2 regions of the Alteromonas sp. DYW1 genome follow, and region 2 is predicted to be linked to the other one. Evidence: predicted binding sites of a transcription regulator. Region 2 holds the regulator's gene; the other holds the start of a gene.
What was found. Region 2 encodes FliA, which starts transcription of late flagellar genes. Its sites were predicted from a motif close to CTAAAGNTNNNNNNNNNNNNGCCGATA; they were not measured.
Positions count from the first base shown of each region.

Region 1: a site for FliA is predicted at 12,518-12,544, ahead of AC121Z_RS08865 (VC2046/SO_2500 family protein). Genes of this name have one in related genera too.

Region 1 covers NZ_CM186038.1:1,988,358-2,004,365, forward strand. The annotation lists gene AC121Z_RS08800 (CoA pyrophosphatase) at 1-253, shown strand, start outside; gene AC121Z_RS08805 (L-serine ammonia-lyase) at 412-1,785, shown strand; gene cysB (HTH-type transcriptional regulator CysB) at 1,830-2,804, opposite strand; gene AC121Z_RS08815 (sensor histidine kinase) at 2,987-3,670, shown strand; gene AC121Z_RS08820 (hypothetical protein) at 3,733-4,500, shown strand; gene AC121Z_RS08825 (LysR family transcriptional regulator) at 4,502-5,389, opposite strand; gene AC121Z_RS08830 (CoA transferase subunit A) at 5,646-6,344, shown strand; gene AC121Z_RS08835 (CoA transferase subunit B) at 6,356-7,012, shown strand; gene AC121Z_RS08840 (DEAD/DEAH box helicase) at 7,160-8,500, shown strand; gene AC121Z_RS08845 (hypothetical protein) at 8,783-9,670, shown strand; gene AC121Z_RS08850 (CPBP family intramembrane glutamic endopeptidase) at 9,676-10,335, shown strand; gene AC121Z_RS08855 (EF-hand domain-containing protein) at 10,508-10,753, opposite strand; gene trhO (oxygen-dependent tRNA uridine(34) hydroxylase TrhO) at 10,926-11,915, opposite strand; gene AC121Z_RS08865 (VC2046/SO_2500 family protein) at 12,000-12,485, opposite strand; gene AC121Z_RS08870 (response regulator) at 12,606-14,255, shown strand; gene AC121Z_RS08875 (hypothetical protein) at 14,261-14,536, shown strand; gene AC121Z_RS08880 (DMT family transporter) at 14,533-15,492, opposite strand; gene AC121Z_RS08885 (DUF6279 family lipoprotein) at 15,498-16,008, opposite strand, start outside.
Region 2 covers NZ_CM186038.1:2,618,154-2,634,161, reverse strand. The annotation lists gene flhF (flagellar biosynthesis GTPase FlhF) at 1-363, shown strand, start outside; gene AC121Z_RS11810 (MinD/ParA family protein) at 360-1,226, shown strand; gene AC121Z_RS11805 (RNA polymerase sigma factor FliA) at 1,223-1,954, shown strand; gene cheY (chemotaxis response regulator CheY) at 1,991-2,374, shown strand; gene AC121Z_RS11795 (protein phosphatase CheZ) at 2,408-3,154, shown strand; gene AC121Z_RS11790 (chemotaxis protein CheA) at 3,167-5,437, shown strand; gene AC121Z_RS11785 (protein-glutamate methylesterase/protein-glutamine glutaminase) at 5,498-6,613, shown strand; gene AC121Z_RS11780 (ParA family protein) at 6,616-7,380, shown strand; gene AC121Z_RS11775 (chemotaxis protein CheW) at 7,387-8,154, shown strand; gene AC121Z_RS11770 (chemotaxis protein CheW) at 8,182-8,676, shown strand; gene AC121Z_RS11765 (DUF2802 domain-containing protein) at 8,761-9,201, shown strand; gene metA (homoserine O-succinyltransferase MetA) at 9,298-10,224, shown strand; gene AC121Z_RS11755 (homocysteine S-methyltransferase family protein) at 10,256-11,305, shown strand; gene metH (methionine synthase) at 11,316-13,943, shown strand; gene AC121Z_RS11745 (DUF938 domain-containing protein) at 13,952-14,539, shown strand; gene AC121Z_RS11740 (hypothetical protein) at 14,570-14,881, opposite strand; gene AC121Z_RS11735 (hypothetical protein) at 15,023-15,712, opposite strand; gene AC121Z_RS11730 (transporter substrate-binding domain-containing protein) at 15,774-16,008, opposite strand, start outside.

The DNA of each region.
Region 1 (16,008 bases), 630 kb from region 2:
TAGTGGTTACGTCATGCAACCAGTCATAGGATTTGTTCCGCCGGGTATCGAGCTAACCCTTGATGAGAATGAAGTCTGTGATGCATTTGAGGTTCCACTAGAGCATATTCTAAATAAAGAAAACTATTTAATTCATTGGGTGCATCGCCAACAGCGCAGAATGCCCATCTATTTTATTCCTTATGGTGACGTGTACATTTGGGGAGCCACTGCTGCCATACTGCGTACGCTAGCCAATCATATCTATGATTAACAGATAATCTGTGTCGATCGCCTGGCTAGAGTTATCTAGCATAAACTTTTCTTTACAATTGATTAACCAGCCTAATTCGAAGCATTAGGATTTTTGACTTGAGACAGCTAACATTGAGCGCATAATAATGGCTATAAGACCCCCTACTAGGCACAATGATGATTAGTGTATTCGATATGTTCAGTATTGGTATCGGCCCCTCAAGTTCACATACTGTGGGACCAATGCGAGCGGCAAATCAATTTATTCAAACCCTGATCGCCAGTGACATTTTACCCCAAGTTGATCGCATCGTAACGGAACTGTATGGCTCTTTAGGGCAAACGGGCAAAGGCCACGGCACTGGTAAAGCGGTTATTCTGGGCTTACATGGTGAGACGCCAGAAAGTATTCCAGTAGAACGAATAGAGCAATTGCTTGAAAATGTTGAAAAGGCCCAACGCTTGCCAGTCACCGCACAACATACGATTGCGTTTCCTCGTGACGGAGCGATCATCTTTCATCGGCGCAAGACATTACCCTTGCATGCTAATGGTATGACAATATTTGCCTATAAAGGCGAAACATTGCTACACAAACAAACCTATTACAGTATCGGTGGCGGTTTTATCGTTACTGAAGAAGAGTTTGTAGACGCGAAAAAAGCGGCGATTGAACTTCACGATACACCAGTCCCTTATCCATTTAGCACTGCCGAAGAGTTAGTTAACCAAGCAAAGACAAACGGTATATCAATTAGCTCTTTAATGTGGCGCAACGAGATGGTCCATGCGTCGAAGCAAGAGGTACAAGATAAGCTAGCGAATATATGGCAGGTAATGCAAGCCTGTATTCAACGCGGTATCGAAACGGAAGGCATTTTGCCGGGTGGCCTAAAAGTATTAAGACGTGCACCTGGCCTATACCGGCGCTTGAAAAATGAAAAATCGAGCGATCCTATGCAGGCAATGGACTGGGTTAACTTGTTTGCATTGGCCGTGAATGAAGAAAATGCCGCTGGCGGACGCGTCGTAACAGCACCGACCAACGGTGCCGCAGGTATTTTACCAGCGGTACTTAGCTATTATGATAAGTTCGTGCAACCCGTTGATGATGAAACTGCAACCCGCTATCTATTAACTGCAGCAGCAATAGGTATTCTGTATAAGAAAAACGCTTCAATCTCAGGGGCTGAGGTTGGATGTCAGGGCGAAGTGGGCGTAGCCTGCTCAATGGCGGCAGGGGCGTTAACTGAGATCCTTGGTGGCTCAGTTGATGCGGTGGAAAACGCTGCTGAAATTGGCATGGAGCACAATCTCGGTTTAACCTGTGACCCGGTGGGCGGTCTAGTGCAGGTGCCCTGCATTGAGCGCAATGCCATGGGGGCAATAAAAGCTATCAATGCCTCTCGCTTGGCCGTGCGTGGCTCCGGTGAACACAAAGTGTCTTTAGACAAAGTCATTAAAACTATGCGCGACACCGGCAATGATATGAAAACCAAATATAAAGAAACCGCACGGGGCGGCTTAGCGGTTAATATTATCGAGTGTTAGTTGGACAGCAGCACAGCATGAGCGTTGAGTCACAATGACAACGCTCATTTGACTGGTAGCGTGATATCTTTAAATAACTTCTCCACGTCGTCGTTATTTTTCTGCATCATAGCCTTCTCAACCATAGTTTTAGTTAAGTGAGGCGCAAAACGCTCGATAAAATCATACATGTAACTACGCAAAAATGAGCCTTTGCGGAAGCCTATCTTGGTCGTGCTGTATTGAAATAAATGGCTCGCATCAATTTTAACTAAGTCTTCATCTAATTCTTCATTGACCGCCATAGAAGCGATAACACCAATGCCCACTCCAAGTCGAACATACGTCTTGATTACGTCAGCATCGGTCGCTGTGAATACTATTTTTGGTGTTAGCCCAGCGCGCTCAAAGGCTTGATCAAGTTCAGATCGCCCGGTAAATCCAAACACGTACGTAACCAGTGGGTATTGGGCTATATCCTCAATCTCGATACTACCTTTTTTCGCCAATGGGTGGGATTTATTGACAATGACGGACCGGTTCCAGTGGTAACACGGTAGCATAACCAAATCGTTGTAAAGGTGCAGTGCTTCAGTCGCTATAGCGAAATCGGCTTCGCCCTTGGCCGCCAAATCACTGATTTGTGAGGGCGTACCTTGATGCATATGCAAGGAAACTTTGGGAAATTTGTGCATAAACCCTTGGATCACTTCAGGCAACGCATAACGAGCTTGTGTGTGGGTAGTCGCGATATTAAGTTTACCTTGGTCTGGTAATGTATGTTCACGCGCCACAGATTTGATGCTCTCTACCTTTGCTAATATCTGCCGCGCAATATTGATCACGTCTTGCCCGGCATCAGTGACATGGGTCAAATGTTTCCCACTGCGGCCGAAAATCTGTACACCTAACTCGTCCTCCAACATACGCACCTGTTTACTGATCCCTGGTTGAGAGGTAAACAGACTTTCAGCCGTTGCTGAAACGTTTAAATTATTATTTTGTACTTCAACGATATAGCGGAGCTGCTGCAGCTTCATTAGCGGTATCCATTAATTCGAATGTTTATGTTGGAGAGCATTGCTGGCGACACTTTTAGGTATCAATAAAACAACGCAGATTTTGATTGTAGATAAAAAAGACCGCTTTATGCAAAAAAATTAGGCAAACAGTTCAAGATCAAAGATACTAGAATAAGCAAAGGTTGCTACAAGGGCTAATCATGACAAAAGAAATCGACTTTTCTTCAGTACTCGCAGCCGCTGTACACGATATGAAAAACTCACTGAATCTATTGATCCAAACCTTGGAATCATTGGATGATGTTATTCCTGCGGACAACCCCGCTGCCCGTGAGTACTTGTCCCAAGTGCACTACGAATCAGCGCGTTTGAATACTGGTTTAGTACAAATGCTCTCTCTTTACAGGGCTGAATTAAACGGCTTACCTATCAACGTTGATGAACATATTGTCGACGATGTCATTACTGAATTGATGGGGGCTAATCACTCTTATAGCAAACAGCGTGGGATTGAAATTACTGCAGAGTTCGATAACACGCTTTGTTGGTTTTTTGACAAAGACCTAATTTATCTACTGTTGAATGATGTATTAATTAACGCTATGCGCTACGGCAAGAAACAAATTCATTTATCAGCAGCGGTGGTCGATAAAAGACTTGTAGTAACTATTGAAGATGATGGTCAGGGATACCCTGAAGGTATGCTGCAACAGAGCCATTCTGACCTAGCAGAAGTAAATGTAAGTCAGGGGCGCACTGGTTTGGGTATTTTCTTTGCACGTCTTATAGCGCATGCGCACACCAACCAGGGGCTGCGCGGTGAAGTAAAGTTAAGTAATGGTGGGCGCTTCGGGGGTAGTGTATTTCAAGTTAAATTGCCCTAAACTGTCAAATGAGAATAACAAAGCGCAAATAAGCGCACTAAATAGATGAAGTACGAGAGCCTATGACGTTCGGAATAATAGTTGGATTGATAGTAACACTGGTCGTTGTTGCGATAGTGATTAATGCATTCCAGCAACACAAAGCCAAAATTGAGGCAGAAAAGCGCACTGAGATTGCTAAACAAAAAGCCATTATCGACGAGACTGAAAACGTACTCATGGCGGCAGGCCAGTTCCCCATCTCACCAAAACTAGTGTGGGTCATGCAGCAGCGAATTCAAAATGCGTTGCGCATCATGCTGCAGTTGAATCCAAGTATGCCGGAAATTCGTCAACGCGTTAAAGACGCAGAATCCCGCGTGCAAGCTATCGACCTGAATGCCTCTGCACCCGATCAAAGTGCATTTAGCCTACCCGACAACGATAAATTAATTATTCAAATGATCCAGGCGATCAAGAAGCTACGCGTGTTGTTACGTAGCGAGCATAGTAAAGGTAAAGTTGATACGCAAATGTACATGCATGAAGATCGCACGTTGGAGCGATTACAATTGCGAGTCAACGTTGAAACTCTGGCTCGACGTGGTAAAGCAGCATTGTCCTCAAATATGCTGGGATCGGCGCGACAATATTTTGAAAAAGCAATTGCCGCATTAGAGGCGCAAACCCAGCCCGATGAATACATGCAAAGTCGGCATGCGGAGCTGACTGAAATGTTGCGCGAAATCCAAGATAATCTGAAAAACGCCAACGCACAGGACCGAGCGAAGAAGAAAGAACAAGAACGTGATGATTTAGATGAATTATTCGCGCCTAAGAAAAAATGGTAAGTTAATTGTTAACCTGAGTCTTCACGGCTAACCAAAAAGTCTGCGCAGGCACTGACAAGGTACTGCGCTTAGCTTTTAACATACCAACAGGTTTAACCAAAAAATCTTCTTCCAATTCAATGCACACTAACCCTTTGGCCAGCATTTGTGGACGACACAACATAGGTACCACCGACACTCCCATCCCGGTTGTTACGAGCTGACCTACCGTGCTCAGTTGATTCGCCTCAGCAATCAAATTTAGCGACAGTTCCAGCTTATCTGCTACCTGTTGCAGCCACAAACGAACACTTGAGTCTCTATTCATGGCGATAAAGGGCTGCTGTAAAATAGTTCTCCAGCTAAGACGTTTAGATTGTGCAAGTGAATGCTCAGCGGAAACGATAGCAATAAACCGATCATTAAACATTGGCTCAAATATGAGCCCCTCCTCATGCTCAGGTTTAAAGCTAAATCCGATTTCAGTGCGGCCCGAAAGCACACACTCAATCACTGCTTCCATAACGACATCTAATATGCGAAACCGTATATTAGGAAAATCAGTGTTAAACTGTTTGATCAACGACGGCAGAGCTCCTTCCGCGAACGACGGCATTGCCGCTACGCTCAAACTCCCCTGCTTTACTGCAAATAAGCGCTGCATGTCCAACAGCGCATTATCACAGTCAATACAAAGCCGTTTAGCGGCAGGTAAAAAGGTTTTGCCTTCATTGGTTAAACTGACGCTACGAGTGGTTCGAGCAAATAACCGACCGCCGAGTGATTCCTCTAGTTTTTTAATACTACTGGATAGTGCCGGTTGAGTAATGTGTAACTTATCCGCGGCCTCTGCGAAAGTTTTAGAATCAGCCAAAGTAATAAAAGCCTGCAGGGTTTTTATGTTAAGCATTAATTCCTCACTAACAAAGTAATTCTAAACGGATGTTTGTTTGTTACCTGTAGACCAACTGTATGTTCGTCATCAAGATTTTTCGCGCAGTACGCTATTGTGAAGTTGAGTACGACGGCGTAAGGCATTCGTCACCTGGCCAGTAAAATCACACCTATTGATAAATTATTTTTATCAATTAACACATTAATGTAATTTCACTTTGTTAACAAGCTGTTTAATACTAGCGTCCTTATTAACAACTCATGAGTTCCCCATGGCAGGATTTAATAAAGTAGTGTCAAGCTACGCCGAAGCGATGCAAGGCCTCACTGATGATATGACAGTTATCGCTGGTGGGTTTGGTTTGTGCGGCATCCCAGAAGGTCTAATTGCAGAAATCAAGCGTTTAGGTGTTAAAGGCCTTACCGTTGTATCGAATAACTGTGGTGTTGATGATTTTGGTTTAGGTATTTTACTAGAAGACAAACAGATAAAAAAAATGGTGTCTTCATATGTTGGTGAAAATGCTCTGTTCGAACAGCAGTTACTCAATGGAGAGTTAGAGGTCGAATTAACCCCACAAGGTACACTGGCAGAAAAAATGCGTGCTGGCGGTGCGGGTATTCCCGCTTTTTATACCGCAACAGGGTACGGTACACCTGTCGGCGAAGGCAAAGAAGTGAAAGAGTTTCATGGTCGACCGTATATTTTGGAAGAATCGATTACTGGTGACTTTGCCATCGTCCGCGCCTGGAAGGCCGACAAGTATGGTAATTGTATCTATCGACATACCGCCCAGAACTTTAACCCAATGGCAGCAACTGCCGGCAAAATTACGGTCGTTGAAGCGGAAGAAATTGTCGAGCCAGGTGAATTAGAGCCCGCCCATATTCATACCCCTGGCATTTATGTCCAGCGCGTGATCAAAGGTGACTTTGAGAAACGCATTGAACGTCGCGTATTAGCGAAATAGGAGAATCCACAATGGCATTAACAAGAGACCAAATTGCTATGCGCGTTGCCAGTGAATTTAAAGATGGCGACTATGTCAATCTCGGTATTGGTATACCTACACTTGCTGCCAACTATGTTCCTAAAGACATTGCGGTAATGTTGCAGTCTGAAAACGGTTTGCTCGGCATGGGCCCTTACCCCACGGAAGATCAAGTCGATGCGGATATGATTAACGCAGGTAAGGAAACGGTGACAGCGATCCAAGGGGCATCTATTTTTAGCTCAGCAGAGAGTTTTGCTATGATCCGAGGCGGTCACGTTGACTTTACCGTACTTGGCGCCTTTGAAGTCGATGTGCATGGCAATATCGCTTCATGGATGATCCCGAATAAATTGGTCAAAGGTATGGGCGGTGCAATGGACTTAGTAGCCGGCGCCAAGAATATTATCGTTACGATGACTCATGCTGATAAACACGGGAATTCGAAACTGTTGAGCGAGTGCACCCTGCCATTAACTGGCGTAAATTGCATCACTCGGATCATCACTGATTTGGCAGTGCTCAAAGTAGCAGACGGCGCATTCCATCTGACTGAGCGAGCGCCAGGAGTGAGTATAGATGAAATCAAAGCGAAAACCGCAGGTAAATTAGTGGTGCCAGATCACGTGCCTGAAATGCAGTTTTAAACGCCTTAACACCCATAGCATAGACCACGTTAGCGAATACGTGGTTTATGCGCTTGTATCGCCTTTAACACATACCAATAACACGTATTTACTATCGTTTTGAGTCACAATCAGCGATAATGCCAGCATAAACATGAGGGCATTCATTTGTTATTTTCAGACCTACCTTTAGATCACCGATTATTAAAATCACTCGATAATAAAAAGCTAACCGAGTTAACTGAGATCCAAAGTCGGGTTATCGCCCCTGCCCTCAAAGGTAATGACATTATTGCGTCATCGAAAACCGGTTCAGGAAAAACACTCGCCTTTTTAGTCCCAACAGTTCAGCGGTTATTGCGTAACAAAGCGCTTAGCAAACAAGACCCGCGAGTTTTGATCCTTGCTCCCACGCGCGAACTCGCCAAACAGGTGTTTAGCGAAGCCAAATGGTTAACTGCTGGTTTACCCATTAATTGCCAACTCATAGTGGGCGGTGAAAATTACAATGACCAAATCAAAACATTACGCAAGTCACCGCATATTATTGTTGGGACTGCTGGACGTATTGCCGATCATTTAGAGAGTCGCTCATTCTTTATCAATGGTTTGGAACTTTTGATCCTTGATGAAGCAGACCGTATGCTCGATCTAGGGTTCCATCAACAATTACTGTTAATCAACCAGTTTGCTGATCATCGCAAGCGTCAAACCATGATGTTTTCAGCCACTATCGGTGAACTTGCTGTCGACAAGCTAGCGCAAAAATTACTCAATACGCCAACCAAGATAGTGGTGGGTAATGCAACAGAACAACACGCAGACATTCAACAACATTACATCTTTGCCGACTCTGTTGAACACAAAGAAGAATTACTCAAACACGCATTAAATCAACATACACATGACCAAGCGATAACGTTTGTTGCAACCCGTGAAGATACTGAACGTCTGGCCAAAGAATTGAATGCACAGGGGTTTGACGCTGTAGCCTTGCATGCCGAACTTGCACAGAATCAGCGAGCGAATGTTATGAATGCCTTTGCTCGTGGACAACATACGGTATTGGTTTGTACAGATGTTGCCAGCCGTGGTTTGGATTTGCCGCGTGTCGAGTTGGTTATCAACTTTGACTTGCCCAAACACCCAGAAGAATACATCCATCGCATAGGCCGCACTGGCAGAGCTGGGCGTGCAGGTACAAGCCTTTCATTTGTGGGCCCGAGAGATTGGCGCAGCTTTACTGCAATCCGCGCCATGTTAGATTATGAAGTAGCTAACCTTGAATACGCTGAGTTAGCGGCTAAATTTAAGGGCTTTGATTTACAACAGTCACTTCCAAACGACAGTAACAAAAAACATAAAAGAGTATCTACCAAGCCAAACCCAAACAACATTACTCGCAAGACCAAAAGAGTGAATAGCATGTTAGGTCGGGATATTGGTGATGCACCGCTAAAACGCAAACCCAAGCCTACACCGCCGATAGACAATGAACCAAACGAATAACACCTGCACTCTTGCGCAATACGGCCCTTTTCAGATCAAATAGATAGTCTAGTATCGCTATATGTAAAGCGATTTACGTGCGAGATCACATTAAGATTAGAGAAACTTGGTCACCATTAAGTCCTTATGCAACAACGTCACAATAATCAGAATGATCGACGCTATAGGGGCAACGTTATCGCCAATTTGCTTATTTTCCCTACTTTATGACTTTTGGCACTAACAGGTGTTGCTACAGGTGGACATAATTGTCACATGTAGTAATCAACGAAATATTAGTGAATGAATTTTTTGAAATGCCTGTTACTTTATTTAATGTTTATCGTCGTATTTCACAGCCAAAATACTATGGCGAGTGATATTGAAACCCTGATTATTCTTGCCCGGGACAACATAGAAATCGACTTAGACAATGCCCAGTCTTATATTGAGGAGGCACTTGAGATTGAGCCCGATCACCCGGAAATTAACTTTTTATGTGGGCGCATCATGGGGCAACAGGCGGGCAAAAGTTTCTTTAGCGCTCTAAGTTACGCTGAAAAGTCACTGACGTGTCTGAAAAAAGCTGTATCGCTAGCCCCCAATAACGTTGATTATCAACTCGGACTATTTAATTTTTATCTTGGTGCCCCGGGCATTGCTGGCGGAGATAATGAAAAGGCCCGGCAACAAGTTGATATTATTCGTAATCTGGATCCCCTAAGAGGTGCAAAAGCCGAGATTAAATTATTACGCGAATTTGACCAGATAGCGCTGCTGGGAGAAAAATATCAGCGCTATCGAGAACAATTCCCCAATGCGGCGGGCATTCAACTAAGTCATGGCTTGTACTTGCAAGATCAGAATGAATACGAGCGAGCTTATCATGCATTTTTAGCTGCCGCCCAATCCTCAGCGAAAAATGATGATTATTACAATAGCCTTTACCAGCTTGGACGAAATGCAGTGTTTAGCGAGAAGCATGTGGACACAGGAATAGAAAGCCTGCTTGTATTTGTTGAGCAATACGCATCTGCAAACGCCGTTCCTCCACTTGAATGGGCTTTTCTGCGCCTCGCACAGCTTTACCAACTCAGCAACCAGCCCAATAAAGTAAAACGGTATACTGCAATGGCAAAAGCGAGTAGTGACAGAGACCTGCATCGTAAACTGCGCAATTTGGATGACTAACTGACATGAAAACCTTGACTTTGAATAAAGAACAGTCGCTGATGTTGTTGTTAATTTTTTTAATCATGGAGTTACCGGTTCGTATATGGTTGCAACCAGATCCATGGCTACTTGCCCCCACCCACTGGTATTTTTCACAGCCACTGCGACTTATGCTAGAGGCTGGGTTGGTCATAACGTTACTCAGTGTTATCTGGTTTACGCAGCGTCCTCTATTAAGTTTCCCAAAGCAACACAAGCTGTTGGTTCTGTCAGTATTAGTTAGTGCTGGCCTTTTTAGCGCATTAGAATACGAACAACTTTTATCAAGTTTACAAACACCGGTTAGTAATATTTTGCTCTGGGCTGGCACGGGCTTTTGTATTGGGCTAGGACAGGAATGTCTTTATCGTGGAATACTGTTTGGTGTACTACGAAGATACCTGACTATCGCGACAGCCCGTTGGATAACAACCGTCGTATTTATTCTGGCTCCTCTCCATTCAGAGCGACTGCTTGCATATATTGTCCAAGGTGAATACGTCGTCGTAGTGCTACTTATTGCAATTTATGCCGGTGTCAGTGTTTTATTTCAGTATCTACGTGAAAAAACAGGCAGCGTGATCGTTCCTGGGATTGTCCACGGCGTGGGTAATGCTATTACATGGCTAGCCGTGTTTGCGTAGTTGCGGGTGATAGATATTTGAACCGAGATGTTAAGCTTTCCAGCGTATGGGAAAAAGCTAAACAACCTGCAGAATTACTATTAAGTCGTTAACGGTCGAGCGATTTTTAGATGCTATTTGTTAGGTGACTTTGTCGCTATTCGACAATAAAAAAGGCGCTTATGCGCCCTTTTTAGTATTCCCACCAACCTTCTTGCCACCAATCTAAGAATTCAGCAAAGTCAATAAAGCCATCATGGTTGTCATCAATCAGGTCGAAACCTTCTTTCACGTGACTAGCTTTGGTTTTGGGTGATATGACTGTCAGTAACTCAATAAATTCAGGTAAATCTATCTGACCATTTTTATCTTTATCGAAAAAATCAAACTCTTTGCGAATTTCTTCAACTTGTTCTGGGGACAATTGTTTTTCTGACATACTACTACTTTGGCGATTTGACATTTCTTTAACGAGTGTATCGTTGATCAATATAAGTTGTCTACGTTTACCTGACAGATACGCTATGCAAATGTCGTCAAAAGTCGATACATTAATGGCCACATCAACGTGTTAACATCAATGCGGCAGCACCAACGACGTATAACTTTTCTTAGTACGCTTTACCCAACGCTTGTTTTTGCGCTCGCCGCTCTGCAGCTTTCTTTTGTCTCCGCTGCTTAGTGGCAATACGAGCATCGCTACCCACATGGGCTTCATTGCGCTCAAGCGCTAATTGGACTTGCTTCTCACGCTCTCGAAAACGCTGAATTTGCTCTTCGCTGTGCGTGCCGAAACACTTAGGACAACTGACACCAGCTTCAAATTGCTCACTCTGCTTATCGGCTTCCGTTATCGGCAAACGGCACGCATAACATTGATCATAAACGCTTTTTTCTAATTGATGATTAACGGCAACGCGGTTATCAAAAACGAAACAGTCACCTTCCCACAGCGAGTCCTGTTGCGGTACATCTTCTAAGTACTGCAGAATACCACCTTCAAGGTGATAAACCTCTTCAAACCCCTGCTCTTTTAAATAAGCGGTAGACTTTTCGCAGCGGATCCCACCGGTACAAAACATCGCAACTTTTTTATGTTTTTGTGGGTCAAGGTTTTCCTTTACATATTGAGGAAACTCCCGAAATGACTCCGTGTTTGGATTGATTGCATTTTTGAACGTACCGATCTCAATTTCATAATCGTTACGAGTATCAATCACGGTAACTTCAGGATCAGAAATCAGTGCATTCCAATCAGTAGGTTTAACATAAGTACCTACGGTTTTCCGCGGATCAATACCTTCAACTCCCAAAGTAACGATTTCTTTCTTTAATTTAACTTTGGTTCGATAGAAAGGCTGATCGGAATGAAGACTTGTTTTGTATGAAATTGGAGCTAAACGTGGGTCGCTGTTGAGCCAATCAAGTAACGCATCAATGTTATCTGCAGAACCCGAAACGGTGCCGTTGATCCCTTCTAATGCCAATAACAAGGTGCCTTTAATGTCATGCTTAAGCATCACATCAAGCAGTGGTTGACGAAGTTCTTTATAATTATCCAGCGTTACAAACTTGTATAACGCACATACAGTAATAGACATCTAAGTTTTCCTTTTGCGATATGGAACGTAAAACCAGGGCAAAATGCGGCGCGGACTATACGCAAATACACTGCAAAAATCAAATTAGACGAGGGCTGTTTGACTGGCTGGGATAAGATCAACTAAGTCGGGTGCAAATTGCTCAAACTTGCTAACTTGCTCTGTTTTCTGGCGCCGCTGGGCGTGTAATTCACAGTTAGCAATAACTTCCGGATCAATTCGATTCGCGTCGTTGTGCAATGCCAGAGGTTCCGGATGCATGCACATCCAGAGTAACAAGCTTGCTTGATTTTGTGCTTGCAAGAACTGCGAATATTGAGTCAATACTTGAAAATCTTTGTCATTAGCACTGCATGATGGATTGCGGTAGTAATGCGTAACTGTTGGTGTACTCGCCGCAAGATTTTTCTCTGCATCGGTTGCTGACTCTATGCGTAGACGCTCAGTCAGCTGAGTGTTTAACTGCGCCAAATAAAAACTAAAATCATGTCCATTGTGGAGTGCACGGTTTATCTGTCCGTTAAATTCCGGATCACGCTGAATAATGGATTCAATGGCAGACGACAACATAGGGCTCACAACTGATTAGCTTTCAAGTTGGTTATCGGCAAGAGAAATGCATTCTTCAGCTTGCCTTTAGCATCGCTTTGATTAACTATTCAAGTTGATACGGGCGGTATACGTTGGTTTATGGATATCATCAATTACACTAAGAAACGCTTTCTAGTTGTCGAAGATCAGCGACCTTTCCTGATCATGTTGCGCGGGTTATTAAATTCACTCGGTGCAAAGTCAGTGGCTATTGCGCAAAATGCAGAAACTGCCCTGGCACTATGTCGAAAAGAAAAGTTTGACTTTATTGTTAGTGATATCCATCTCGGCCAAGACAAGAAAAATGGCTATGAACTGATTGAAGAACTGCGTGGCCGTAAGTGGGTAAAACCTTCATCCGTTATGCTCGTCATTAGTTCAGATAGCACCCGTCATAAGGTGTTGGGCACCATTGAGAAAGAGCCAGACGACTATTTAGTCAAGCCATTTTCTCAAATTCAGTTAAAAACCCGACTTAATCGCGCGTTTCATAAACGCATGGAACTCGCCGAAGTCTATAACCTGATTGATGAAGACAACATCGCGCAAGCGATAGAACAATGTCAAGATTTGCTCAAGGGCAAACTGCATTATCGCAATAACTGTCTAAAACTGTTGTGTAATCTATATTTGCGCAATGAACAGTTTGCAGAAGCAGTTGCACTAGCAGAGAGTGTTAATGCCGCGCGTCCAGTAAAGTGGGCACAAGTCGCATTGGCACGCGGTTTGATTGGCCTGGAGAAACCTGAGCCAGCAATTGCCCTCGCTGAACAACTGATTGAGGAGAATCGGTTTTATGTTGAAGCATTTGACATTTTAGCACTCGCACACACGTTGCAAGCGGCACATGAACAGGCATTAATTGATATTAAACAGGCAATTGCAATCGCGCCTTTATCCATGCAACGGCAATATCTGGCTGCTCGAATAGCGCGTACAAATGGTGATCGCGAGTTTGCTAAAGAATGTTGCCTTACTCTTTGGCAAATAAGTAAGCGGTCGATGCATCGCGATGTAGCCCATTTCAGCAATTATGTGCGTAGCTTGTTAGACATTGCAGAGTATGCTGAAGAAAAAAAAATAAAAAACCGTTATCAGCAAGAGGCATTACTCACTCTGCAACGAAGTAAACGCGACGATGTGTTCACGCGCGGTGATGACCAATTTGATTATGGTCTATTCGAAACCATCATTAATGCTCGGATCAGTGCAATAGACGGTAAAAGTATTCAAGCCAAGCAATTAATTGAAGAAGCACAAATAAAGATTGAAGAAAATTTTACTGATTTCCCGCTTAAGTTAGCGGCCGATAGTATTGTTGTTATGGCTGACATTGGTGATTTTGAGGAAGCGGAAAAGTTGACCCGTTTGCTTGAAGAGTCAGATATCGATATCGACCCCAATATACAGTCAATGCTTGACGAGCAGGCACGAGATAGTGAGCGTCGAGAAGCTTATAAAGTACACAATAAAACCGGTATCGACGCCTATCGCGATGGTAAATATGAGACTGCTGCAGCTAGTTTTCGCGCAGCTCAGTTACTCGCTCCAGTCAATATTGGCGTGGCGTTAAATCTTATCCAAAGCCTGATTAAATTATTAGACATGCAACGAAAACCCGACGGTAAGTTGGTAAAAGAGCTGAAAGATGTCTATAAGTTAGTCAATAGTATTCCATTACGCGACATGCATCAGCAAAAACTGGATGCGTTATCAGCGGACCTCAAACCCTATGTTGAAAACGGATGATGATTATGCGTTTTGGCGCCACGTTAAGCAGTCTTTTAAGTACCCTTCTTGTTGTAGGGTGCAGTTCCACGCAGCCATGTGAGGATATTCTCGAAGTTCAACGACAAGAAGCAACCTGTCAAGAGCTGGCTCGTATCATGCGCGATGAGAAACATCCACAACAAGCATTAACCGCACGCAAACGCTACGATAGTGAGTGTGTTGATTTACGCTACTATCGCGATGGCTACGATACAATTTGTAAGGGCGAACAAAAGCCCATTGGTAATCGTGAGAATTAACGTTTAGTGCGCCGGCCTAGTGAGGCAAGCATACTGCCACTGATTACACAAAATGCGCCTACGTAGGCCAAAGTATCTAATTCACTGCTTACAAACACCTGCGGCCACAGTTGGATCGCGATTTCAGACGAAATAATCGTAAACAGTGGCGCAATTGCGATGACCGCACTGACTTTGGACGCTTCCCAAATTCCCATAGCATAGGTAAATGCACCATAGGCAATTAACGTATTTGCGCAACAGAATACCAGTGCCCAAATTTGCAATGCTGACATTTCAAAAAGGCTTGTGGGCGTCGTTATTGGTAACAGCAGCGTGCCCCCAAGAATATAAATAAGAAAAGTTAGCTGACGTGCCGTAACTGATGTCAATAATGGTTTTTGAAACAATGCGTAGGCAGCCCAACATGCGGCTGCAAAGATAATCAAAAATAAACCATATGGACTCTCATGCGAAGAATTAACAATTTGCGGTAAACGCTGGTTAAAAAACAATAACAAACCAACAAATAGTAGGATTGCGCCGATTTTTTGCTGCCGCGTGAATATCTCTTTGTAAAGGTAAACGCCACCCAACATGAGCATGAAAGGCGCTATCTGCATCAATACCTGCGCCGATTCAGGGTTTAAAAAATTAAGCGCATGGGCACTGGTTACATAATTTAATACCAGTAAAATGGTGGCAGCAAAAACCATCCACCACCCTTTTGCTGACAGCATGGCGCGTGTTGGCACTTGTCGACGCAATACCAAAATCACCAGTACCACAAATGCTGCCGAGTAAAATCGATATGCCGTAATTGTCGCGCTGTCCATTACCATTAAACAAAGCTTAAGAAAAATCGGTAAAACTCCCCACAGCACTGCGGTAGTAAATGCGAGAAGGAAGCCTAGCCCAGGTCGGCTCACCTGGGACGGTATTGCAGCAGCCGAATGACCGAGTGTTGTATTGCTCAAGCAAATTAGCTCATTAAGTCCTCAAGGTCGGCAATAATAGCGCTAATTTCTTTTGCAAGCTTGCGTTTTTGCTTATCAGTTAAAGTACTGTGGATCTCTGCGATCATGGTCGAGTACAATCGACGATTATGCTCTTGGACTTCTAACTGTCGAGCACTACGGAACTTTTCAGGGGCCAGCATCAATGCCTGCAACTCACGCACAAAGTTAGGGTTCTCATTTCTGCTAGCAAAAAGAGAGCGGGCTGCCTGCTGAACCGTTCGACGATAAGCAATCCAATCGTCATAGCTAGATTGAAAGCTGGGTACGTATAGCGTTACGATCTGTTCCTGCTCATCCGTGAGACGGCCAATCATTTCTTCTACGTCTTCGATTAAGTCTTCTTGGCGCTGCTCAAGCCGCTCTTCAGTGGATAATTCGGCGCGTTTTTCTTCACGTTCTTGATTTTCTTTTTCTAATGCTGCAAACAAGTAAACTACTTGTTCGTCACTTAAGGATGTTGCCATATTCGCTAAT
Region 2 (16,008 bases):
TTAATTGGTCAGTTGCAAGAGTTATCGCGTGGGATTAACATGCCAATTAACTATTATTTGGTTGCGCAAGCAAATGCCCAATATGCCAGCCTGCAAGGCGTTGTGAATGCGTATAAAAACGTACCACTGCAAGGGTGCATATTCACAAAGTTAGATGAATGCTATTCATTGGGTGAAATGCTAAGTGTTGCTATAAACTATAACTTACCGCTAAGCTTTGTTACGGATGGTCAGAAAGTACCGGAAGATATTGCGTCTGCAAGTGGAAAAAATCTGATTTCTCTTGCAGCAAGGCTTTATAAAAAGTACAAGTTGCACCATACTAGCAACCATATAGCGGCAAATACAGCAAAAGCAGTATGATTGAAGATCAGGCTAGCGGCTTAAGAAGAATGAAACAATCACGTTTAATTAAGGTTATTGCGGTCACCGGTGGGAAAGGGGGTGTTGGTAAAACTAACATTACACTGAATACTGCTGTGGCAATGGCGAAGCAAGGGCAGCGGGTGCTGGTCTTGGATGCTGACTTGGGGCTGGCTAACGTTGACGTGATGTTAGGCTTGCGGGTCGACAAAAATTTGTCGCACGTTTTATCTGGCGAATGTACGCTCGACGAGGTGCTTGTGACTGGACCTCACGGAATTAAAATTGCACCAGCCACATCCGGCTCACAAAGCATGACGGAATTAACACCGACCCAACATGCTGGTCTGATCCGAGCCTTTAGTGAATTGAAAACCCCTATCGATGTCTTAATTGTCGATACTGCTGCAGGCATTTCAGATATGGTTCTGAGTTTTAGTCGCGCGGCACAAGATATTCTAGTCGTGGTATGTGATGAACCAACCTCACTCACCGATGCCTACGCACTAATAAAAATCCTCAACCGTGAACACGGCGTGTTCAAGTTTAAAGTCGTAGCCAATATGGTTCGTAGTGATCGTGAAGGGCGCGAATTATTTAATAAACTTTCGAAAGTCACTGGGCGATTCCTGGATGTTGCACTAGAGTTAGTGGCAACGGTTCCGTTTGATGAAAATATTCGTAAAGCGGTGCGTAAACAAACACCGATTGTTGATGCGTTTCCTGCTTCTCCAGCAGCCCTTGCAATCAGTGATTTGGCGCGTTCCGCAAGCCATTGGCCTATTCCCGAACAACCGGGCGGGCATTTGGAGTTTTTCCTAGAGCAGTTGTTAACTCGCAAGGCGGTAGGTGATAACGGGTGAGTAGTAAGGTGGCAGCATATCAACAGAGTGTCGATTTAAACGCTATTGTGGAGCGCCACGCGCCGCTAGTTAAGCGTATTGCTCACCACCTCATGGCGCGCTTGCCAGCCAGTGTGATTGTCGATGATTTGATCCAGTCAGGCATGATTGGCTTGTTGGAAGCTGCGAAAAATTTCGATGGATCCAAAGGCGCTAGTTTTGAAACTTTTGCAGGGATCCGAATTCGTGGTGCGATGTTAGACGAAATTCGCAAGGGCGACTGGACACCGCGCTCAGTGCATAAAAACAGTCGCACTATTATGGAAGCGATAGCGCAAGTCGAAAGAGAAACTGGTGGCGACGCGCGTGATGTGGATATTGCCGCTAAACTGAATGTATCTCTGGCGCAGTATCACCAGATGCTAAATGAAGTGAACGCAGGTAAGCTAGTCGCAATCGAAGATTTAGGCGTGTCTGAAGATGTCATCGGCGATGAACAGAGCAAAGGCTCCGACGCCCCCTTTGAAGATTTGATGCAAGGGGCATTTCAAAAAGCCTTGGCGCATGCAATTACGACACTGCCAGAGCGAGAGGCAATTGTCCTTTCGCTATACTATGATGAAGAATTGAATTTACGCGAAATTGGCGAGGTTTTAGAAGTCAGTGAATCGCGAGTGAGTCAAATACATAGTCAAGCAATGCTAAAGCTGAAAGCGCGGATGCAAGCTTGGCGAATGACTGAAGCTTAACAATAACAATGATAATGTTCCTCAGTGGAGGCTGTTTTGGATAAAAATATGAAAATTCTTGTTGTTGATGATTTTTCAACAATGAGACGCATCATAAAGAACCTGCTTAAAGATCTCGGCTTTACGAATATTCAAGAAGCAGACGATGGAAGCACGGCGTTACCCATGTTACAACAAGGTGACTTTGATTTTGTTGTTACCGATTGGAATATGCCGGGTATGCAGGGTATTGATTTGTTGCGCGCTATCCGTTCAGATGATGGTCTTAAGCACTTGCCGGTGTTGATGGTAACTGCTGAAGCCAAAAAGGAACAAATCGTAGCTGCGGCACAAGCCGGAGTAAATGGCTATGTGGTTAAGCCATTTACCGCTGCTACCTTAAAAGAAAAGCTCGAAAAGATTTTCGAACGCTTAGGTTAATCCAGACGGTCTTTCAACAAAAGGAGACACTGGATGCCTGATAAATCCACAGTTCCAATTTCTTTAGAAGAAGCGAAACAGCTCGTCACCTATCTTGAGGAGGGCGATCACGAGTCGGCTAATGCGATTCTTGAAGTTGCTTCTATGAAAGAGTCTATCGAGTTGTTTGCTGAAGTCGGTAAATTAACACGTCAACTCCATGACTCCCTCAATAGCTTCCAAATTGATGATCGTATCAAAGGCTTAGCGAGCGAGGAGATCCCAGACGCCCAGTCACGTCTGTTGTACGTCATTGAAGAAACCGAAAAAGCGGCTAATACTACAATGGATGCGGTTGAAACGAGCATGCCATTAGCAGAAAAACTCAATGAGCGGATCAGCGCGGTGTTGCCAGAGTGGAAAAAGCTCATGACACGTCAAATTGAGTTGGGTGAGTTTAAGACTTTGTGTGCGGACTTGGACAAGTTGTTGGAAGATGCTTCAACAGATTCAGCAAAGCTGACTTCACTGATGACTGAAGTGCTTATGGCTCAAGGTTATCAAGACTTAACTGGGCAAGTGATTCGGCGAGTAATCGAGTTGGTAAAAGAGGTCGAGGACAGTTTGGTTAACATGTTAACCATGTTTGGTGACCCGGAAATGAAGCAAAGTCCTCAAAAATCTGAGAAAAAGACCGATAACGTGGAAGCGGAAGGTCCAATTATCGATGCTGACCAACGTGATGACGTGGTAAGTGGCCAAGATGATGTCGATGACCTGTTATCGAGCTTGGGATTTTAGGAGAGCGTATTAATGGCGTTTGATGTAGACGAGGAAATATTGCAAGACTTTCTAGTGGAAGCTGGAGAGATACTTGAACAATTACAGGAGCAGCTCGTTGATTTAGAGAATAATCCTGAAGATAAAGATCTACTGAACGCGATTTTTCGCGGTTATCATACGGTCAAAGGTGGTGCCGGGTTCTTATCACTCACTGAACTCGTTGATATTTGTCACGGCGCGGAAAACGTTTTTGACGTAATGCGTAACGGGCAGCGTACGCTAACGCCTGATTTAATGGATGTCATTTTGCGCGCCACAGATGTGGTTGTGGAAATGTTTGACAAGGTTAAAGCGCGTGAACCACTTGAGCCAGCAGAACCCGAACTTATCGATCTATTACATAAACTCAGCCATCCTGAATCTCCTGATGAAAACATTTTCGATGGCGATGCCAGCGCAGCAGAACCAGCATCCGATAGTGCTGAGGAAATAGAGTTCGCTGTGGAAGATTCGCCAGCGGAAAGCAATGAGCCGGTTGCGTCCAGTGCAGATGAAGGCGGTAGCATCGACGAAATCACTGAGGATGAATTTGAAGCGCTGTTAGATGAACTGCATGGTGGTGGAGCACCTAGTGCGCCAAAACCCAAAGCAGAAGCAACACCTGCGGCAGAATCGTCATCGAGTACTTCTGGTGATGATGATATCAGTGATGACGAGTTTGAAGCGTTACTCGACCAGTTGCATGGTAAAGGTAAGTTTGAAGCGGGTAGCAAAACAGCTGAGGCACCTGCAGAGAAAGCCAATACAAGTCCAACAGCAGACGCTAGTAGTGATGAAATCACTGATGATGAGTTTGAATCTTTGTTGGATCAGCTGCATGGACAAGGCCAAGGTCCGGGAGCGAAGGCAGAGCCAGCTAAGCCGCAAGAACCAGTAAAAGAAGATAAACCTACAGCAGCGACTCAGGCACCGCCAGCGAAGTCATCCTCTGCTGGCGACGAAGCCAAAAAAGCTGCACCAGCGGCTAAGCCTGCTGCCGCAGCTAAAGAAGCGCCGGCAGCGAAGGCTCCGGCAAAACCGGCTGCGAAGAAAGATGATAAAAAAGCGGCCGCAGCGGCGCCACCTGCTGAGACCACTGTACGTGTTGATACCAAGAGACTCGACCAAATCATGAATATGGTTGGAGAGTTAGTACTTGTGCGTAACCGCCTGTTAAGCTTGGGGATTAACGTTAACGACGAGAGCATGAGCAAAGCGATTGCTAACCTCGACGTGGTAACCGGGGATTTGCAAGGTGCGGTAATGAAAACCCGCATGCAGCCAATCAAAAAGGTCTTTGGTCGCTTCCCTCGCGTTGTCAGGGACTTAGCACGGAGTCTGAAAAAAGAAATTACCCTCGAGCTGGAAGGTGAAGAAACGGATTTAGACAAAAATCTGGTTGAAGCGTTGGCCGATCCGTTAGTGCATTTGGTGCGTAACTCGGTTGACCACGGTATCGAAATGCCGGATGACCGCCAAGCCGCCGGTAAGCCTCGTATGGGTACAGTTAAACTCTCTGCATCCCAAGAGGGCGATCATATTTTGCTGACCATTGATGACGATGGTAAGGGAATGGATCCCGATAAATTGAAAGAGATTGCGATTAATCGTGGCGTGCTCGATGCAGATGCTGCCGCTCGAATGTCTGATGTCGAAGCTTTTAATCTGATTTTTGCGCCAGGGTTCTCGACCAAAACTGAAATCAGTGACATTTCAGGCCGTGGTGTTGGTATGGATGTGGTTAAAACCAAGATCAACCAACTCAATGGTAGTGTAAATATTGATTCTCAGCTTGGTCGCGGCACACGCTTAGAAATTAAGGTACCGTTAACTCTCGCGATATTGCCAACATTGATGATTATTGTTGGCGAGCAAACTTTTGCGTTACCACTTGGTGCGGTTAACGAGATCATCAATATGGATATCTCTAAGACGAATACCGTTGATGGTCAGCTAACCATGATCGTGCGTTCCAAAGCGATACCCTTGTTCTATCTCGGTGAATGGTTACGTCGTGGTAATCGACAAGTAGAAAAGGATAAAGGCCATGTGGTCGTTGTCCAAATCGGTACACAGCAAATGGGCTTTGTGGTTGATGCTTTGATTGGTCAAGAAGAAGTCGTCATAAAACCGCTTGATGCGCTATTACAGGGCACACCTGGAATGGCTGGCGCTACCATAACCTCAGATGGTGGTATCGCATTGATCCTTGATATTCCTGGGCTGCTTAAGCGGTATGCGCGCAAGGCTTTGAATAAATAGACGGTGAAATCGCTGTTTGGCTTACTGGCCAAGCAATGAATGACAGGAAACTAAATAGTAATGACACTCAAGGTGTTGGTGGTCGATGATTCGTCGTTTTATCGACGCCGGGTGCGGGAAATCCTTAATCAGGATCCAGCACTCGAAGTTGTTGCTGAAGCGAACAATGGTCAAGATGCTTTAAACAAACTAGCGACCTTTGCACCGGACGTAATTACTATGGATGTTGAAATGCCGGTAATGGATGGCATTACGGCAGTGCGTAAAATTATGCAGACCTCACCGGTGCCGATTTTGATGTTTTCCTCTATTACGCAAGATGGCGCTGAGGCGACTATCCAAGCGTTAGAGGCCGGTGCGCTTGATTTCCTTCCGAAGAATTTTGAAGATATCGCTCGCGACCGTCGTGAGGCGACCATGGTGTTGCGTTCCAAAGTGCGCGCTATCGCCAGTCGGCCAATGCGAGCGCGCGGTATATCTGCGCCGCCACTCAGTTCGCCGGGCCGTACGCCGGCGACACAAAAATTCTTTAAGTCATCCTCAGTATTAAGTGGCCCTGCAACTTCATCTCCACCGGTCTACCGCAGTAAAAACAAGCGCTATAAACTCTTGGCGATAGGCTCTTCAACGGGTGGACCCGTTGCCTTGCAGAAAGTGCTGCAGCCGCTACCAGCGACATTCCCTGTGCCAATCCTATTGGTTCAACATATGCCAGGAACGTTCACAACGGCGTTTGCGCAGCGCTTAAATAGCTTGTGCAACATTAGCGTATCTGAAGCTCAAAATGGCGATGTACTTAAGCCTGGGCATGCGTATCTAGCGCCAGGTGGTAAGCAAATGTTAGTCGAAGGTACAAGTGGTGCTGCTCGGGTCAAAATCGTCGATTCGGTTCCAGGAGAAAATTTAACCTATAAACCCAGCGTTGACTTAACCTTCAAGGCGTGCGGTCAAGTGTTCGGGGGCGACATTTTGGGTTTAATTCTCACCGGTATGGGCGCAGATGGAAAGTTGGGTAGTCAAGAGATCAAAGCATTAGGCGCGACGATTTGGGCGCAGGACGAAGCCAGTTGCGTGGTTTATGGCATGCCGCAAGCGGTTACCGTAGCGAATATTTCAGAGCGTAGCTTACCGATTGAGCGGATGGCCACAGATGTTATGACAGAAGTCAAAGGCTAACCATGAAAATCTGGACCATAGCCAACCAGAAAGGCGGTGTCGGTAAAACGACAACCACTGTAACGTTAGGCGGTATTTTGGCTGAACGCAAACAGCGAGTATTGTTGATCGATACTGATCCACATGCATCGTTAAGTTATTATTTTGGTATTGATTCTGAAGAGTTAACCAAAAGTACTTATGACATCTTTGTTCATGATGGACCATTAGACAAAGAGCTAGTACTTGATTGCTTGTGTCCCACTAAGTTAGACACCTTGTTTGTTTTGCCTGCGACGATGAATCTGGCAACACTGGATCGTAAATTGGGCGCGAAAACTGGCATGGGGTTAGTACTGACGCGTGCACTGCAGGCGGTTGAATCTGAGTTTGATTATGTCTTGATTGATTGTCCACCCGTGCTTGGAGTATTGATGGTTAATGCGTTGGCAGCGTGCGATCGAATATTGGTTCCCGTACAGACTGAATTTTTGGCCCTCAAAGGTTTAGACCGAATGATGCATACACTCGAAATTATGAGCCAGTCACTGCGTAAGACCTTTGATGCGTTAATCGTGCCGACCATGTTTGACAAGCGGGTAAACGCCGCTTTAGAGGCGCATAATACTCTGAAGCAAGAGTATGGCGAAAATACTTGGAAAAGTACGATACCGGTAGACACTCGCTTTCGCGAAGCAAGTCAGGCCCAAACACCGCTGTCCTTGTATGCACCGCGTTCGCGGGGGGCATACGCATATACCAAATTATTATTAGAGTTAGAGTCGTAATAGACCATGAGTAAAGGAAAGAGCTTCGCTAAAGAAGAGATCATGCAAGAATATTTAGACGGCTTGCTCGTCGATTTGGCTGATCCTGTCGAAGCCACGCAACGCGTAGCAAAATTGTTAGAGCAAGCCACAGTCACACCGGTAATAACCGATCCTGCGCCACAAGAGGAACCGCAAGTCAGCATGGTTAACGCACCTGAACAGGTTGCGACTGAAGCCCCTGAGGCTGAGGAAATCATTGTTGCGACTAAAGAAGCGCAAAATGCAGCCGAAATAGCTAATATAAACAATGAGAAAGCGTCTCATCAAGCGCTGAAAGAGCGTTTAGATAAACGTTTCCAAGCGTTATTTTTTGATGTCGCAGGATTAACCATGGCGGTTCCGTTAATCGATCTTGGAGGCATTCATCAGATTGATAAGATCGGACCGTTGTTTGGTAAGCCAGATTGGTTTATGGGCGTTATGCTGCATCGCGATGAAAAAATAAATGTAGTTGATGCGGCAAAATGGGTAATGCCGGAAAAATACGCACAAATTGAAGAAGACAAGCTACACTACAAATACATCATTATGCTTGCAGATAGTGAATGGGGATTGTCGAGTAACGCCTTAATCAATACTATCGAATTGGAAAAGCAAGATGTGAAGTGGCGAGAATCCGACGGTAAGCGCCCTTGGTTAGCGGGTATGGTGAAAGAGCGGATGTGTGCTTTAATTGATGTATCACAGTTAACTGATTTATTGAACGCTGGCTTGAATAGTCATCAGAAATAATCACCGTCAGTGTCAGGAGCATGAAGGATGAGTGAAAAAAGTACGAATAGTAATACGGTCGTAGATAACAACGATGAGGTTTTGCAATGGGTCACCTATCGCTTAGGTGAAGAAACCTACGGCATTAACGTAATGCAAGTGCAAGAAGTCCTTCGCCATACAGAAATTGCACCGGTGCCAGGTGCTCCTGATTATGTGCTCGGGATCATTAACTTGCGCGGTAATGTTGTGACGGTCATCGACACGCGCGCACGCTTCGGCTTGCCACCAACGGATATTACAGACAACACGCGCATTGTCATTATTGAATCTGACGAACAAGTGGTCGGTATCTTGGTTGATAGTGTGGCAGAAGTTGTTTATTTGCGTTCTTCTGAGATCGATAGTGCACCGAATGTGGGTACTGAAGAAAGTGCTAAGTTTATTCAGGGCGTTAGTAATCGCGATGGCGAATTACTGATTTTGGTTGACTTGAATAAACTGCTGTCTGATGAAGAATGGGACGAAATTTCCAGTCTGTAAAACGAGCGCCAAATACCTGCGGCAAACGCCTGTTTGTCGCACTTCGTTTATCGATAGCTATAACCTAGGCTCACCTTATTCTGCATGCTAGATCTAATCGCTGCACTTACTATTCTTAATTTGATTGCACTTGTTTTTTTGGTGTTTTGGTTTACGCGTTCCCTACGCCAGCAGCGTGACCGTGTTAGCGCTCGACAAGAGCAGTTAGAACAGCAACTGATGTTGCAAATGAACCACATTCAGCAACAAGCCAAGCAAAGTCAACGCAAGCAGCAGCAATTGATCGACGAGCTGTATGATAAGGCGGCAGTCAATGCCAATACCGCACAAAAGCTGCAACAAGAAATTGTATTGCTCAACAATCAAGTGAACGATTTAGAGTTAAAAGATCCAGAAGTAAAACTGTATCAACAAGCCCGCCGGTTGATTGCTTCTGGCGCTGATATTGACGATATCATCGACGCATGCGGAATCCCTCGAGCCGAGATTGAACTGTTGATGGCGGTTGATAACGATCACAGATAAAACATCTGAACGTTTAGACGTCTAGACGTAAATAAGTTGACAATCTAGCTAGATCCGGCAAACTGTTGCGTCAGCGTAACAGTGAGAATGAGATCAATGCCAATCAGAATACCCAGTGAATTGCCTGCACAAGATGTTCTTTCGCAAGAGAATATTTTCTGTATGGACGCCGAGCGCGCAGCGCAGCAGGACATTCGGCCGCTTGAGGTAGGTATTCTGAATCTAATGCCAAATAAAATTGAAACGGAAGTTCAACTGCTGAGGTTACTATCTAATACGCCTTTGCAAATTAATGTGGATTTGATCCGGATTGATGAGCAAGTATCCAAGCATACGCCTGAGCAACACATGAATGCGTTTTATCATGCCTTCAGTGAAATCGCACACAAACGCTATGATGGCCTGATCATTACCGGCGCACCGCTGGCACATTTAGACTATCAAGACGTAAAGTATTGGCCGCACATTACACAAATTATGGCGTGGGCTAAGCGTCACGTGCAGTCGACCTTATATTTGTGCTGGGCCGCACATGCTGCAATGTATCATTTCTATGGGCAACACCGAGCTTTACGTGATGAAAAACTGTGTGGCGTATATGAACACCAAGTGCTAGTGCCGACGAATGAGCTGGTGCGTGGTTTTGATCCGGTGTTTTATGCTCCGCACAGCCGTTATGGCATTATCGACGAGGCCACTTATGACGCTGTGCCTGGTTTACAAGTTATCGCACGGTCAGCCCAGACCGGTGCCTATTTAGTAGCATCTGAAGACAAACGTATGGTGTTTGTCACTGGGCATCCAGAATATGACGCGGATACGCTTTTACAAGAATATCAGCGGGATATTGCCGCTGGCCTTGCACCCAAAATGCCAGTCAATTATTTTCCTAATGATGACGCACGGCAACCGCCAATGGTACGCTGGCGGAGTCACGGAAATTTACTGTTTACCAACTGGCTAAATTACTTTGTTTATCAGACAACGCCTTATAACTTAGATGAATTAAATGCGAGTGTATAATTCGCGTAGTGCCGCAGACTGAGATGTATTAATGAGTAAAACTAAAGAATTACATGACCTTGCGCGACAAAGGATCCTGATTTTGGATGGGGCAATGGGTACCATGATCCAGCGTCACAAACTGACTGAGGCCGACTACCGCGGCGAGCAATTTAAGGATTGGCCTACCGATCTCAAAGGCAATAACGATCTTTTGGTGTTAACCCAGCCGAATATTATTAAGGGTATCCACGCAGAGTATTTTGCTGCAGGTGCAGATATCATCGAGACCAATACATTTAACGCGACAACCATTTCAATGGCCGATTATGATATGCAATCTCTGTCGCGTGAGATCAATGTGGCCGCTGCGAGAATCGCGCGGGAAGTAGCCGATGAGTTTACCCGGCAAACTCCGGAAAAGCCGCGCTTTGTTGCGGGTGTGTTAGGGCCAACCAATCGCACGGCGTCAATTTCTCCAGATGTGAATGACCCGGCTAAACGCAATATTACCTTCGATGAGCTTGTCGCCGCTTACACTGAATCGACTGAAGCTTTGATTGAGGGCGGCGTGGATTTAATTCTTATCGAAACTGTGTTTGACACCCTGAATGCTAAAGCCGCCGCCTTTGCGGTACAACAAGTGTTTGAAGAGCAGGGCTTGGCGTTACCGGTAATGATTTCAGGGACTATTACAGATGCATCGGGTAGGACTTTGTCAGGGCAAACAGCCGAAGCCTTCTATTACTCATTGCGCCATATTACGCCTTTTTCCTTTGGGCTAAATTGTGCACTCGGGCCAGACTTGTTGCGTCAGTATGTGGCTGAAATTGCGCGAGTCAGTGAGTGCTATGTGTCTGCTCACCCTAACGCAGGGCTACCCAACGAGTTTGGTGAGTATGATATGCAGGGAGATGAAATGGCTCAGCATATCCAAGAATGGGCGAGTAGTGGTTTGGTTAATATTGTTGGCGGCTGTTGTGGCAGCACACCAGAACACATCCGTGCAATTGCTGCGGCAGTCGCGCATGAGTCGCCGCGTCAAATTCCTCAAACTGAGGTGAAAATGCGTTTATCTGGCCTCGAGCCGTTCGTCCACTAGGAGTTGTATTGTGACCGAAGAGATAGCTACTTTTATCAATGTGGGTGAGCGCACTAACGTCACAGGCTCGGCTGTATTCAAGCGTTTAATTCTCAGTGGCGATTTTGAAGCTGCATTGGATGTGGCACGCCAGCAAGTCGAAAACGGCGCGCAAATTATTGATATCAACATGGATGAGGCAATGTTGGACTCAAAGGCGGCGATGGTGCAGTTTTTGAACTTGATTGCGGCTGAGCCAGATATCTCCCGTGTACCCATCATGCTGGATTCGTCGAAGTGGGAAGTGATTGAAGCAGGCTTAAAGTGTGTGCAGGGCAAAGCTATTGTTAACTCCATTAGTTTGAAAGAGGGCGAAGAATCCTTTATTGCCCAAGCTCGTTTGATAAAAAAGTACGGTGCTGCCACCGTGGTCATGGCGTTTGATGAAAAAGGCCAGGCAGATACTGAAGATCGTAAAGTCGAGATTTGCACACGGAGCTATAAAATTCTGACGGAAGTGGTTAAATTCCCGCCCGAAGACATTATTTTTGACCCCAATATCTTTGCCGTTGCAACAGGGATCGAAGAGCATGATAGTTATGCAGTTGACTTCATTGAAGCCACGCGACGGATCCGACAAACCTTACCGCATGTGCATGTCTCTGGCGGGTTGTCCAATATTTCGTTTTCATTTCGCGGAAATAATCCAGTGCGCGAAGCCATGCATTCAGTCTTTCTCTATCATGCTATTCGTGCCGGAATGGATATGGGGATCGTGAATGCCGGGCAGCTGGAAGTGTATGATGAGATCCCAGTTGAACTGCGCGATGCAGTGGAGGATGTGATCCTTAACCGGCGCAGCGATGCTACCGAACGACTGCTTGATCTAGCTCCGAAGTATCAGGGGGACGGCAAAGCTGCTGCGGTGGAAGACCTATCCTGGCGTGAATGGCCCGTTGCCAAACGGCTGGAGCATTCATTAGTCAAAGGGATCGGTGACTACATTATAGAAGATACAGAAGAAGCGCGCCTAGCCGCCGAACGGCCACTGCATGTGATAGAAGGCCCGTTAATGGACGGCATGAATGTTGTGGGTGACCTGTTTGGTGAAGGTAAGATGTTTTTACCGCAGGTGGTAAAATCTGCGCGTGTAATGAAAAAGGCTGTGGCTCACTTACAACCCTTTATTGAAGCTGAGAAATCCGGTGGCAGTGGTAGTAATGGCAAAGTCCTAATGGCTACGGTGAAAGGCGATGTGCACGATATCGGTAAAAATATCGTTGGTGTTGTGTTGCAGTGCAATAACTTTGAAGTTATCGACCTCGGTGTAATGGTGCCTTGCGCCAAAATACTGGAAGAAGCCAAGGCCCAACAAGTAGACATGATAGGCTTGTCGGGTTTAATAACCCCGTCGCTCGATGAAATGGTATATGTCGCCAGTGAAATGGAGCGTTTGGGCTTTGATATTCCTTTGTTGATCGGCGGGGCAACAACCTCTAAAGCCCATACGGCGGTTAAAATTGAACAAAACTATTCAGGTCCTGTGGTCTATGTGCCTAATGCAAGTCGCGCCGTAGGCGTTTGTCAAAAATTGATTTCTGCAACGACGCGGCAAGAGTATGTGGCACAGTTAGATGCCGAATATACGAAAGTAAGAGAACAACACGCGAATAAGCGCCCGCGCACTAAACCGGTCACATTAGCACAGGCTAGGGCGAATAAATTCTCAGCAGACTGGACAAGTTTCACTCCCGTCAAACCGCAGCAGTTAGGCGTTACACCGGTTACTGCAGATATTGAAACGCTGCGCAACTTCATTGATTGGACACCCTTTTTTATGACGTGGTCGTTGGCGGGCAAATACCCGCGCATTTTAGAGGATGAGGTTGTTGGCAAGGAGGCTCAGCAGTTATTTGCCGATGCTAATCAAATGTTAGATAAGCTTGTCGAAGAAAAATTGCTCATGCCGAAAGGCGTTATTGGGTTATTCCCAGCTAACGCACTGGAAGACGACATAGTGGTTTATCACGACGAGTCGCGGGCAGAGCCAAAACTGCGCTGTCATCACTTACGTCAGCAAACCCACAAGGGCGATAAGCCCAATTACTGTTTGAGCGATTTTGTTGCGCCAGCAGACAGTGGTTACACTGATTATATCGGCGCATTTGCGGTTACAGCAGGTGTGGAAGAAGATGCCCTCGCGAATGCATTCACGCAAGACGGTGATGATTACAATGCGATCATGGTGAAAGCGGTGAGTGATCGTTTGGCTGAGGCATTTGCTGAGTATTTACATCAACAGGTACGCAAACGCTATTGGGGTTATGTGCCAGAGGAGCAACTCGATAACGAGGCTTTAATCGCAGAGAAATATCAGGGAATACGCCCCGCGCCTGGTTACGCGGCTTGTCCAGAGCATACAGAAAAGCAACAAATTTGGGATTTGTTGGATGTTGAACAGCATACCGGCATGAAGTTGACGGAAAGCTATGCTATGTGGCCTGGCGCGTCAGTTTCGGGTTGGTATTTCGCCCATCCAAGCGCGCGCTATTTTGCGGTTGCCAAGATCCAGCAGGATCAATTAGAAGACTACGCCTTACGCAAGGATTGGTCATTGGATCAGGCGCGCAAGTGGCTAATGCCGAATCTGGATGACTAGCTGAGCTCATGCAACAAGAACTTCCCTATAGTCAGGCGTGTGAAAACAACAAAGCGGTCATTCTCGCTGAACTGAAGGTCCACTTCGCGAGAGTGCATCGTGTGTTAGAAATTGGTTCGGGAACAGGGCAACACGCCGTGTTCTTTGCACAAAGCCTCCCGCATTTAGTATGGCAACCGACCGAGCAGGGCGAATATTTACACCGTTTGTCCATGCGTCTGACAGCCTTTCCGCAAGCCAATATGCTCGCTCCGCTACCATTTTCTATTGGCCAGACTGAATGGCCAAGTGACACATTTGATGCGGTTTTTACCGCTAATACTGCGCATATTATGCAGCGGGAAGAAGTGAATCAAATGATGGCATTGATTGCTGAGCGTTTGCCTAACGGAGGCGTATTGTGTCAGTACGGTCCATTTACTCACCAAGGCCGTTTTACCAGTGCCAGTAATCAAGCGTTTCACCAGCGCCTATTGGCGCAAGGCTATGGTGGCTATCGCGATGTAGAAGAGCTCATCGACTGGGCTTACCCTCTCAAACTTAGTAAGATCTATGCTATGCCAGCCAATAATCACTTACTGGTTTGGCAGAAGTAGTGTTGCCCACTAGGATCGATACTTCTAAGCTTACACCTTTTGCATAACACTAAGCTTATAAGCTAGGGCGTTTAGAGTTAGGCTTAGAATAAATAGGTGTAGGTTAAATAGCCAAAAGTAGGCATAACTGAAGTACAAGGCGCACATGGAAATCGATAATCCGAGCAGCACAACGAGTATCGAATGCGCGGTTTTTGTCTGCGTTTCAAAAGGATTGTTCCATTCCCAAGCCTCGGCTAATTCATTGAGTGGGTTATTTTTTCTCAACTCTTTGCCTAACCAACCCAGCAGCAAGTAAACCAACAGGACATACTCAGAAAATCCGAATATCAAAGCGAACACAGCTGAATTCGTAACCCTGTATAAGGATATCGGCAACAGGAAACATGCAGCGCACATTACCACCAAACCGAGTTTGTAACAGGTATTTCGATTCAACATTGAAGCGCTCTAATTTATTGGTGATTAAGTGTTTGTATGCGTTTACCCAATTAGTTCATACCCGCGCTTGATGTTGCGACGAAAGTTAACCGCGAGTATTCCCAAAAGGGAGATAAACCAAATCAAAGCCGTTGTAGGCTCAGGCACTTGATTGGCAGGGGCCGCAAGGTAAGTAATTTCAAACAGTGACCACGGTGTATTGAAATCAGAAAAGGTCCTGCGCAAGCGAAAGTCGGTAGCAGATGTGTTGGAAATGCCAAGAAACGCGCTATTCCAGGTCATTGCAGGCGTATCGGTAATTTGAGTACTAAACAGCGCAATACCAGCAGCAGCATTACTGACTTGTAGATCCCATACACTGCGGCCCGACTGACCCTGATGATCTTCGTAGGCTAAAATACCAAAGGCCTGTACGGGAGATTGGAATTGGATATGCAATGTTTGCGTGGTAAATCCATCAACGGCACCACTGGAATTTTGGATCCCAACCCGAATACGCGAGTCAGGGTTTGTGCCTACACCAATCCCGAATGGGGCTAAGTAAGTGATGCCATTAATCATTTGCCCGCGTAGTGAAGTGCCATTGGCAATTCCGTGAAAATTTTCTTCAACAAAGCCTGCTGTTCCATAGTAGTTAGAAACAAACGCACGGTGGGATTCCCATTTAATAAAGCCAGCTTGCACTGTCATTGAGCATGCTGTAGTTAGCGTCAGCAGTAAACGTAGTAACATATTTGATCGTCCCTGAAAGTAGTGCTATTTAACCTTAGTTAATAAGAACGGGGGAATAGAGTCAAGTCAGATTCGGATTCAAGAATTGATGTAACTTGCGCCTTGCGACATTAAGACGCGTAAACACTGCAGGAAAATGAGCATTAAATAATGTGTCAAATGCACCTGATTGCATCGCTTTTAAAAGTCCTGAGTCAACCCTTTGGGCTACATCGGAGCGTTTGGGATTAATCAAAAAAACTAACGGCAAGGGATAGTGAATGACATGATTGGGCTCGATGACAAGTCCACGGCCG